Linked DNA regions of Flexistipes sp.. The protein of the gene in region 1 interacts with the protein of each later gene in a pairwise test. Links are inferred from orthologs where the notes say so. Each region holds a gene or a part of one and is shown on either strand. Other genes may lie near its edges.

Region 1 (4,937 bases):
GTAAATTTTGAAAAATTTGTAAGCAGCAATGAAAATCTATATGAGCATTTGTTGTTTCAGCTTACCATTTCGGATGTCAGTAAAGAAGTTAAACGAGCAGGGGAATATATTATAGGGAATATTACGGAAAATGGTTATTTTACTTTGGATCCCTCTGTTATTGCAGATGAGATAAATATTGGTGTTGATGTTGTAAATGAAGCGCTAAGTGTAATCAGGGAGTTTGATCCGGCAGGGATAGCCCAGACAAATCTGAAGGACTGTATTTTGAAGCAACTCCACAGTTTCGGTATTAATCCGAACGATATAGATTTTATTGCTGAGATACTGGACAATTATGAAGAAGAAATAATTATAGGCGATCTTAATAAAGTGGCTGAGACTTTGTCTATTGATATGGAAAGTCTTGAAAAGCTTTTTGGATATATTAAGATGACAGATCCCAAGCCGGGGTTAAAGTTTTCTTCTACTGCAAGATATGTGGTTCCCGATGTGTATATTGTGGAAAGAGACGATTTTTTTGATGTTGTTTTGAATGAAGAGGGGTTTGCTCCCATGAAGCTGAACAGCTATTATGTTAAACTGCTCAAGAATGACAGTCTTGACAGCAATACAAGGGAATATGTGGAAGAGAAGGTAAAAAATGCACTTTGGCTTCTGAAAAGTCTCAATCAGCGTAAAAAAGCTATTCAGAGGGTTGTGGAGGAAATTGTAAAAAAACAGTATGATTTTCTTAAAAAAGGGAAGGAATTTCTGAAACCGCTGAAGCTTAAAGATATTGCAGAAGCCACCGGTTTGCATGAGTCCACAGTCAGCAGAGTCACATCAGGAAAATATGCCATGTGTACACATGGGGTTCTTGAATTGCGCTCTTTTTTTATTAAAGGGATTGAATCGGAAAATGGTGAAATCTCTACAATGAACATAAAAATGCAGATCAGGGAACTTACAGAGAATGAGCCGAAAGAAAAACCGTACAGTGATCAAAAAATTGTGGAAATTTTAACAAAAAAGGGTATAAAGATTGCAAGGAGAACTGTGGCTAAATACAGGGAAAGTATGAGTATCCCTGCTAGATCAGAAAGAAAAAGGAATAGGAGGTAATATGCACATTCAAATTACGGCGAAAAATATTGATCTGACCGATGCCATAAGGTCTTATGTGAATAAGAAGATTGGTAAAGTGAAAAAGTATTTCGATCAGGTTATAGAGGTCCATGTAGTGCTTGAAGTACAGAAAAATCTTCATATTGCTGAAGTACTTGTAAATGCAAAGGGTGTTTTTCTGAAAGGTCTGGAAAAATCGGAAGATCTGTATGCTTCCATCGATCTGGCTGTCGATAAGATTGAAAGACAGCTGGTGAAGTACAAAGAGAAAATTCAAAGTAAAAAGCTAATGAACAAAGACTTTGAAGAACCTTTCAGGCTTAATGTCATAGAAACCGGCAGCCTTGATACTGATAATCCCGTAACTGTGATATCGAAACAGATACCTGTAAAACCCATGGATGTGGAAGAGGCTGTTATGCAGATGGATTTGTTAAATAAAAACTTTTTTGTTTTCAGAAATGCAGACAGCTCTGAAGTAAATGTAGTATACAAAAGAGATGATGGAAATATCGGATTAATTGAGCCATAAGAGGTTGGTATGAATTTGAGTGATTATGTTGATGAGGATCTTGTATGCGAGGTTGACGGGAGTCCTGATAAGAATACCGTTTTGAGTGACCTTGTGGAAATTCTTTATGATAAGGAATTATTGAAAGACAAAGAGGGTGCATATGACGCCCTCGTGGACAGAGAAAAATTAGGAAGCACCGGCGTGGGGGAAGAAGTTGCCATCCCCCATGCAAAACTTGATTCAATAGATGATGTCATTGTCCTTTTAGCAATTTCAAAAAAAGGTATTGACTTTGAGTCTATTGATAAGCAGCCGGTAAAGGTTATTTTTCTGGTGCTGGCTTCTGTTAAGAAAATGAATCTGCATTTAAAAACACTGGCAAGAATTTCCCGCTTGATTAAATCCACCGATTTCAAAACCAAGGTTTTGAGTGCATCAAGTAAAAGTGAAATTTTGAATATTCTGAATGAAGAGGAAGCTAAATTGTAATGAACAAAGTCGCCGTATCCGAATTATTGGGAGATGATGCGAAACATCTCAAACTGGAGTTGCTGTACGGCAAAGCCTGGCTGGATTCGAAATTTATAAGCAGTTTTCGAATTCAAAAGCCCGGGCTTGGCCTGGCAGGCTATACCGATCATATACACGGCGGCAGAGTCCAGATATTAGGTAATACGGAGATATCTTATCTCCAAACGCTCACCAGGGATGACAGATATTTTTCCATATCAGAGCTTTGTAAAAAAGACATTGCCTGTTTTGTAGTCACAAAAAATCTTAAAGTTCCTTCCGAACTTTTAACATGTGTAAAAAAACATAATATTCCGCTTATGAGAACAGCTTTGGTTAGCTCTGAAGCAATAACAAAAATATCTGACTTTTTGGAATATAAACTTGCACCGGAAACAGTAATTCATGGTGTTCTGATGGATGTTTATGGTGTGGGCGTACTTATAATAGGCCGCAGCGGCATAGGTAAAAGTGAATGTGCATTGGAATTAATCAAAAGAGGTCACAGATTAGCGGCGGATGATGCTGTTCATATCATAAGAAAACAGGACTTTTTGATAGGAGCAAGTAACGACCTTTTGCATTACCATATTGAATTAAGAGGTCTGGGTATACTGAACGTAAAGGATATGTACGGTGTGAATGCAATAAGAGTGAGGAAAAAGGTGGAGCTTGTTGTGAATTTTGTAGACTGGAACAGTGAGGAAAGCTATGAAAGAACAGGCCTTGATAATAAATATTTTGAGATTCTGGGTATTCATCTCCCTATAATAATGCTTCCTGTTTCGCCGGGACGTAATATGGCCGTTATTGTTGAATCAGCCGCCAAAAATCAGCTTTTAAAATATATGGGCTATGATGCTGCCAGGGAATTTGAGAATAAACTCAACAAAAAGCTTAAGGAAAGCGAGAATATCGAATCCGACAGTTTTTTTGACAGTAAAGGGGTTGAATAATTGCCGAATATCTCAGTGGTTGTTTTGACAGGACTGTCAGGTGCCGGCAAATCTGTGGCGGCGAATGCCCTTGAAGATATTGGCTTTTATACGATAGATAATCTGCCGTTGGTGATTATAGAAAAGTTTGTTGATATTATTTTTGATTTTAACGTTGAAATAAACAAAATTGCTCTTGTTATTGACTCCAGAAGTAAGAATTTTGAAAAAATATATGAAATCATCAAGCTGCTTAAAGATAAATATTATGCTGAAGTTGTCTTTTTAACTTCGGATAACCAGACAATCATAAATCGTTATAAAGAAACCAGACGAAAGCATCCTATGGGCGATGATTTGCCGGAAGCCATTAAAAGTGAAAAGGAAGGGATGTCAGGTGTTAAAGATATTTCCGATATAGTGCTTGATACTTCAGTTTATAATGTGCATCAGCTCTCAGCTGTTATAGAGGATTATTTTAAAGATGCCACCGCTTCCTCTATTTATATAACCGTTCAATCGTTTGGCTTCAAATACGGGATACCTGCTGAATCCGATCTTGTTCTGGATGTCCGGTTCTTAAAAAACCCTCATTTTGTTAAAGAATTCAGAGATTTGACGGGGGTTGATACCGAGGTCAGAGACTATATCTTCAAAGATAAAAGGACAAAGGAGATGCTGAAGAAAATTAAACCGCTCTTTGATTTTCTTCTGCCAAATTACGTAACGGAAGGTAAAAAATTCTTAACAGTATCTATAGGCTGTACCGGCGGGAAACACAGGTCTGTGGCTATTGTTGAGGAAATTGGGAAATACCTGGAGAAGAAACATAAAAATAAAATTTATATAAAACACAGAGATATTGACAGGAGTTGATATGGTTGGTGTTATACTTTTAACACACGGTTCCTTGGGAATTGAGTTATTGAAAACGAGTGAAATGATAATAGGCAAGCAGGATAAAGTAGATTTCTTATCTGTACAGAGCGGAGCTTCTCTCGGGGACCTGGCAGGAGATCTTGACAGGCTGATTAACAAATATAAAGACGGAGGAGTGCTTATTCTGACGGATATGTTTGGCGGCAGCCCTTCCAATATTGCCATGGCTTACCTGGAGAAAAGCAAAGTGGATGTAGTTACAGGTGTAAACCTGCCTATGCTTATTAAAACTTTCAGTATGAGAAAAGACATCAAAAATCCGCAGGAACTGGGAAGAGCTGCTATACAAACCGGAAAGGAGAGTATAATTCTGGCAGGGGACTTGATGACTAAATGAACAAGAAAATTATATTCAGAGTAGACGACAGACTTATACACGGGCAGGTTATAGAAGGATGGATAAAATATTACAAAATTAATGATATTATAATTGTGAGCGACAGAATATGTTCAGATGATCTTCAAAGAATGATTTATTCAAGTATACTACCTGCCAACTGTACACTTAATTTTTACTGTGTGGATGATTTCACCAAAAATTATAGGGAAATTTCTACCACAAAGAACAGTCTGCTTGTTTTGTTTGAATCGGTGAATGATCTCTACAGAGTGCGTGATATACTTGATGAGAGCATATTTATTAATATAGGGTGTGTTGCTTCTAGAGAGCATAAAATTGAAATTACGGATACAGTTTTTCTCGACAAAAAAGAAGTGTTGAAACTAAGTGAGCTTCGTGACAGGTTCAATATCTTTGTAAAAAAGCTGCCATGGGAGACAGCTGTTGAAATTAAAAATTTTATCAATCTTATAGAGGATTAATGTGAATTATATTGCTTTGCTGCTCCTCGCCGGTTTTTCTTCTGTAGACAGGAATGCGGCATTTCACATTATGCTTTCAAGGCCGCTGGTACTATCAACAATCATAGGTC
Region 2 (5,129 bases), on another replicon or contig:
AAACCATTCCCAATATGCTGGTTTGTGTGTTAAGGATGCAATTGTCGATCAGTTCAGAAAAAAGTATGGCGAACGCCCCGACGTCAACCCCAAGACTCCTGATGTATGGTTTCATATACTAATCAACAACAATAAAGCTGTTCTCAGTCTGGAAACTTCAGGCGGCTCTCTTCACAGAAGAGGATACAGAAAAAATGCAGTAGAAGCGCCCATGATGGAAAATGTGGCAGCCGCTCTGATAGATATAAGCGGGTGGGATGGTGAAAAACCATTGATTGATCCTATGTGTGGCTCGGGTACAATCCTGGCTGAGGCGTTAATCAAGCACTGTAATATACCTGCAGGATATCTGAGAAAGCATTTCGGATTTATGCATATGCCCGATTTTGACAATAGTGTTTGGCAAAAAATAAAAAAGAATGCCAGTGAAAACATAAAACCTTTGGACAAAAATCTAATAAGCGGTTATGACATAGATGTAACGGCTGTCAAATTCACCCGGCAAAATCTTTCCGCTCTTCCCAATGGAGAAAATATAGAAATACAAAATTCCGATTTCAGAGACTTAAAACTTCAGAATAAAACAATAGTCACAAATCCGCCCTATGGAAAACGTATCGGTAAAAATTTGAGAATGGAAGATTTTGTCAAGCAGATGGGTGATTTCCTGAAACAAAACTGTAAAGGTTCGACAGCTTATATATATTTTGGCAGAAGGGAGCTGATAAAAAGTGTGGGGCTTAGAACGACACGCAAAATTCCATTAAGAAACGCCAACCTTGACGGTCGAGTCGCTGTTTACGAAATTTATTGATTAAATGTTATAAACACATTCAATTTGCTTAAATTTCACCTGCTTTTTTTAAGGCTGTCTTAGCACCAAAAGGACCTATAATTTCATTTAAAACAGTACTGCCCATAACTGTTGCCAGCAAAGTATCAGATATTACAGCAAACGCAGGATCCTGAGATATCATCAGTGCCAAACCGATAACGATACCTCCCTGAGGCAAAAGTCCGCCACCGATACATTTCCTCACTTCCTTCGGAGCACCGCCGAAGTACGCCCCTGTTCTTGCACCAAAATATTTACCCAATATTCTGAAAATCACAAAAATCCCGATAATAGGGGCTGCATTTGCTATTGCCGTTATGTCTATGTGTAAACCGGACAATAAGAAAAAAAACAAAATAATCAATTCTTCCGTATATCGCTCTATAATATTAAATATCTGCTCCTGCTGCTCGTTAAAATTAGTGGTATAAGCCCCAAAAGCCATCACAGCAAGAATTTCGTCCAGTCCGAGCATTGATGATAAGCCAAAAGTAAAGATTATAAACGCTGCCAGCAAAACTATCCACTGCCCTTCATTTCTTATATTTAAAAAATTACTTATTTTTCGCGTTAACCATCCGCACAGGAATCCAAACCCCAGGGCTCCCATAATCGTATAACAGGCTTTTAACAAGGAGATACTTATGCTGCTGCCGCTGTCTCCTGCCAATATAAAAGCTGCACTGGTTGACAAACTGAACAAAAAAACGCCCATTGCATCATCCAGTGCCGCCACTTCAATAATTGTATTTGAAACGTTACCCTTTGCACCGTATTCATGAATAATGGCAAAAGTTGCAGTGGGATCTGTGGGAGCTCCCATGGGGGCTAACAAAAGCGCAAGGATAAAGATCCACAGAAACTCAACTGTGAAAAGATCCGCAAAAATATAGCCTGCTGCAACAAGTACAGAAATAATTAATATATAGGTGGTTAAACTTTCAAAAAGTAATATATTGACAAGCTGTTTTTTATAATTTTTAAGTTTAGACCATTTAAGTGAGCCGCCCACTTCAAATATAATAAATCCCAGGCAGGTATCTATTAAAGGGCTTGTACTTCTTAATATATTTTCAGGGACAAATTCAAAAGTATACGGACTGAAAATCACGCCGGTGACAATATATCCTATGATTTTAGGAATTCCTGCTTTTTCCAAAAGCAGACCGGCAAAATAACCGATTATAATAAGTAGTCCAATAAAGAATAATTCATTCATAAACAGTCATTTACAAATAAAGCTGTTGATATTAAAAATCAATAGTAAAAAACTTGTTGAAATTTGGTTATAAAAGATATAATAATCTCCCTCTTCATAAAACCTGGCTTTTTTGCGCCAAGCTGTTAAGATATCTTATGAACTTAAGTTAACACCGGAGACAAAATAATTTGCAAAATCGGTGTATTAATATTAAATTATAAGATTCCATCAAATATTGTTTTTGAGAGTTAAAAATGAAAGTAATAGTAGTAGGAGCAGGCGAAGTCGGTTATCACCTTGCTGAGCAGCTGATAAAGGAAAACAAAGACGTTGTCCTGATAGACAAAAATATCAATAAAGTGAAATATGCCCAGACTCATCTTGACTGCATGGTAGTCAAAGGTGAAGGCACGGACATGGATCTTATCAGATCTCTTGATATAGAGAAGGATGATATTTTTATTGCAGTAACCGACTCAGATGAAGTCAACCTCATTACATGTTTTCTGGTCTCCAGTGAGCTTAAGCTTAAAACCAAGATAGCTCGTGTAAGACGTCTTGACTACTCACGAAGTAATCTTCTCCAGAATAATTATGTAGGTGTTGATTTTGTAGTAAATCCTGAACTGGAGGCAGCCCGTTCGATAGTAAATACTATTCAACAGGGCGTGACCGCAGGCACCACAACTTTTGAAAGCGGAAACCTGCAGCTTCGGGACCTTTTCATTCACAAGGATTCCATTCTAAACGGGGCAAGCGTAAAAGATATAAGACAAAAAATAAGCGAAGAATACCTGATTACCGGCATCCTGCGAAAAAATGATATCATCATTCCCAAAGGGGATACAAAAGTTTATGAAGGCGATCACCTTTTTGTTACCGGAGAAAGGGTCGGGGTGAACAGATTTCTCTCCAAATCCGGTGTAATATTTAAGCGGTTGAAGCACATTGTTATCGTAGGCGGGGGAAGAACTGGAAAATTTGTAGCCGAATATCTGGCTTCTATAGATAAAAATGTAAAGCTGATCGAAAAAGATTATAACAAATGCAAACAAATTGCAGAACAGATACCGGATATTACAGTTATACATGCAGATATATCTGACGAGAGTATTTTTGATGAAGAGGATCTCGGTTCTTTTGACCTGATGCTATCGGTTACCGATAATGAAGAACTTAATATTTTAACATCTGTTTATGCCAAAGAGAGTGGCATAAAAAAAACAATTTCGCTTGTAAGCAAAGTCAATTATCTGAATATGGCGGCAAAACTTGGCATAGACTCAACTATCAGCCCGAAAATCAGTTCGGCAAATGCTATTTTAAAACATATACGCAAAGGCAATATTAAGGGTGTCTACAGCCTTTTTGACGGTAAAGCCGAGATTATAGAATTTACAATCCAACCAAAAAGCAAACACAAAAATGTTCCCATAAAAAATCTCGCTTTACCTAAAAATTCTCTTATTGTTGCAATAAACAGAAACAATAAAAATATTATTCCTGACGGCAATTTCATTTTGGATGAAGGTGACAACTTGATTCTCTTCGCAAAGAAAAGTGCAATAGACAAAATCGAAGAATTTATATCAAAATAGGCTTATGAGATTTTCACTTGTATTCAAAACACTTAGTGTAATCTGGCTCATACTCGCTTTTTTTATGTTTTTGTGCAGTTTGACCTCTCTTTACTACAATGAAATCTCTGCGTTCAAGTCTTTTCAAATAACCATTATAATAATTGTTTCCATCTCCCTGTTATTTTTACTCCTAAACAAAAAGTCAAATCAAAAAATATTATCAACAAAAGGAAGCTTTCTACTTGTGAGCCTTGCATGGATCACAGCTTCTTTTTTCGGGGCTGTGCCTTTTTATTTAAGCGGTGATATTCCGCAGTTTACCAACGCTTTTTTTGAGACTGCTTCCGGATTCACAACAACAGGTGCTTCAATTTTAGGGGATATAGAAAGCTTGCCCAAATCACTTTTGATGTGGCGGTCTTTAACACAATGGCTCGGGGGAATGGGAATTGTTGTTCTGACTGTTGCAATTCTACCTCTGCTGGGTATCGGGGGGCTACAACTGATCAAAGCTGAAGCTCCAGGCCCATCTGTGGATAAAATTTCCTCCCGCATTACCACTACTGCTAAATATTTATGGCTTATATATTTATCACTGACAGTTGTACTTATTGTTTTGCTTGTATTTGGCGGCATGACTTTCTTTGATTCCGTTACCCATACATTTTCCACCCTGTCAACCGGCGGTTTCTCACCCAAACAGAACAGCATAGCCCACTACGGCTCACCTTTTATTCAGTATGTGATAGCCTTTTTTATGTTTCTTGCCAGTGCGAACTTTGCGCTTCATTTTAATTTAATTACAGGCAATTTTAAAAATATTTTTAATAATTCCGAAATAAAAGCTTTTATAATTATTATTCTCACTTCAACTGTGATCGTTACTTTGAATTTGTATTATAATTTTGAGTCAGGCGGAGAAGAATCTTTCAGACTTGCCATTTTTCAAGCTCTTAGTTTTATAACAACAACAGGCTTTGTCACTGATAATTACGAATCCTGGCCGTTTTTGTCCCAAATAATTCTGTTTTCACTTATGTTTGTTGGAGGTTGTTCAGGTTCAACCGCCGGTGGAATCAAAGTAGTTCGTATTTTGCTTCTTTTTAAGCAGTCCTTGAATGAAATGAAATTTTTATTGCATCCCCGCGGTATATTTACAATCAAATTAAACAAGATGCCTGTTAAAAAAGACATCGTTTATGCAGTATCGGGATTCTTTTTTCTTTATATAGCAACAAATATTATTGTAACAGTTATAGTTGCCTCTGGCGGTAACAGCCTTATGACCTCACTCACCGCCTCTCTTGCAACTATCGGCAACATAGGTCCCGCATTCGGCTCAGCCGGGCCTATGGACAATTATGCCGGTTTCAGCGGCTACATTAAATGGGTCTTAAGCTTTGCAATGATTGCCGGAAGGTTAGAGCTTTATTCATTTATAATAATCTTTACTCCGTACTTTTGGAAAAAATAATTATTATTCGTTCCTTTTAAAATCATCTTCGATTCTGAC

What was found. Proteins that work in one complex are often made in the same cells at the same time.
Region 2: the proteins of UMU13_RS10310 (region 1) and trkA interact in binary tests that used the Escherichia coli proteins (3 or more experiments, as listed by UniProt). The link is inferred for Flexistipes sp. from one-to-one orthologs.

The regions. Positions count from the first base shown.
Region 1 is NZ_JAXKVW010000017.1:28,327-33,263, forward strand. What follows is about bases 640-3,379. They hold UMU13_RS10310 (PTS sugar transporter subunit IIA), read left to right. Parts: upstream 640-1,648; coding sequence 1,649-2,110; downstream 2,111-3,379. Other genes in these bases: rpoN (RNA polymerase factor sigma-54), read left to right, coding at 640-1,104; hpf (ribosome hibernation-promoting factor, HPF/YfiA family), read left to right, coding at 1,106-1,639; hprK (HPr(Ser) kinase/phosphatase), read left to right, coding at 2,110-3,087; rapZ (RNase adapter RapZ), read left to right, coding at 3,088-3,379. In the rest of the region: more of rpoN, read left to right, coding at 1-639; more of rapZ, read left to right, coding at 3,380-3,942; UMU13_RS10325 (PTS sugar transporter subunit IIA), read left to right, coding at 3,944-4,342; UMU13_RS10330 (PTS system mannose/fructose/N-acetylgalactosamine-transporter subunit IIB), read left to right, coding at 4,339-4,827; UMU13_RS10335 (PTS sugar transporter subunit IIC), read left to right, coding at 4,829-4,937. UniProt on the Escherichia coli protein: Seems to have a role in regulating nitrogen assimilation.
Region 2 is NZ_JAXKVW010000002.1:136,473-141,601, reverse strand. Bases 1,531-4,462 are described here. They hold trkA (Trk system potassium transporter TrkA), read left to right. Parts: upstream 1,531-2,290; coding sequence 2,291-3,634; downstream 3,635-4,462. Other genes in these bases: UMU13_RS02345 (TrkH family potassium uptake protein), read left to right, coding at 3,639-4,462; UMU13_RS02355 (cation:proton antiporter), read right to left, coding at 1,531-2,054. Outside these bases: UMU13_RS02360 (THUMP domain-containing class I SAM-dependent RNA methyltransferase), read left to right, coding at 1-814; more of UMU13_RS02355, read right to left, coding at 843-1,530; more of UMU13_RS02345, read left to right, coding at 4,463-5,090; UMU13_RS02340 (mannose-1-phosphate guanylyltransferase/mannose-6-phosphate isomerase), read right to left, coding at 5,094-5,129. UniProt on the Escherichia coli protein: Part of the constitutive potassium transport systems TrkG and TrkH. May regulate the transport activity of TrkG and TrkH systems. Binds to NAD(+) and NADH.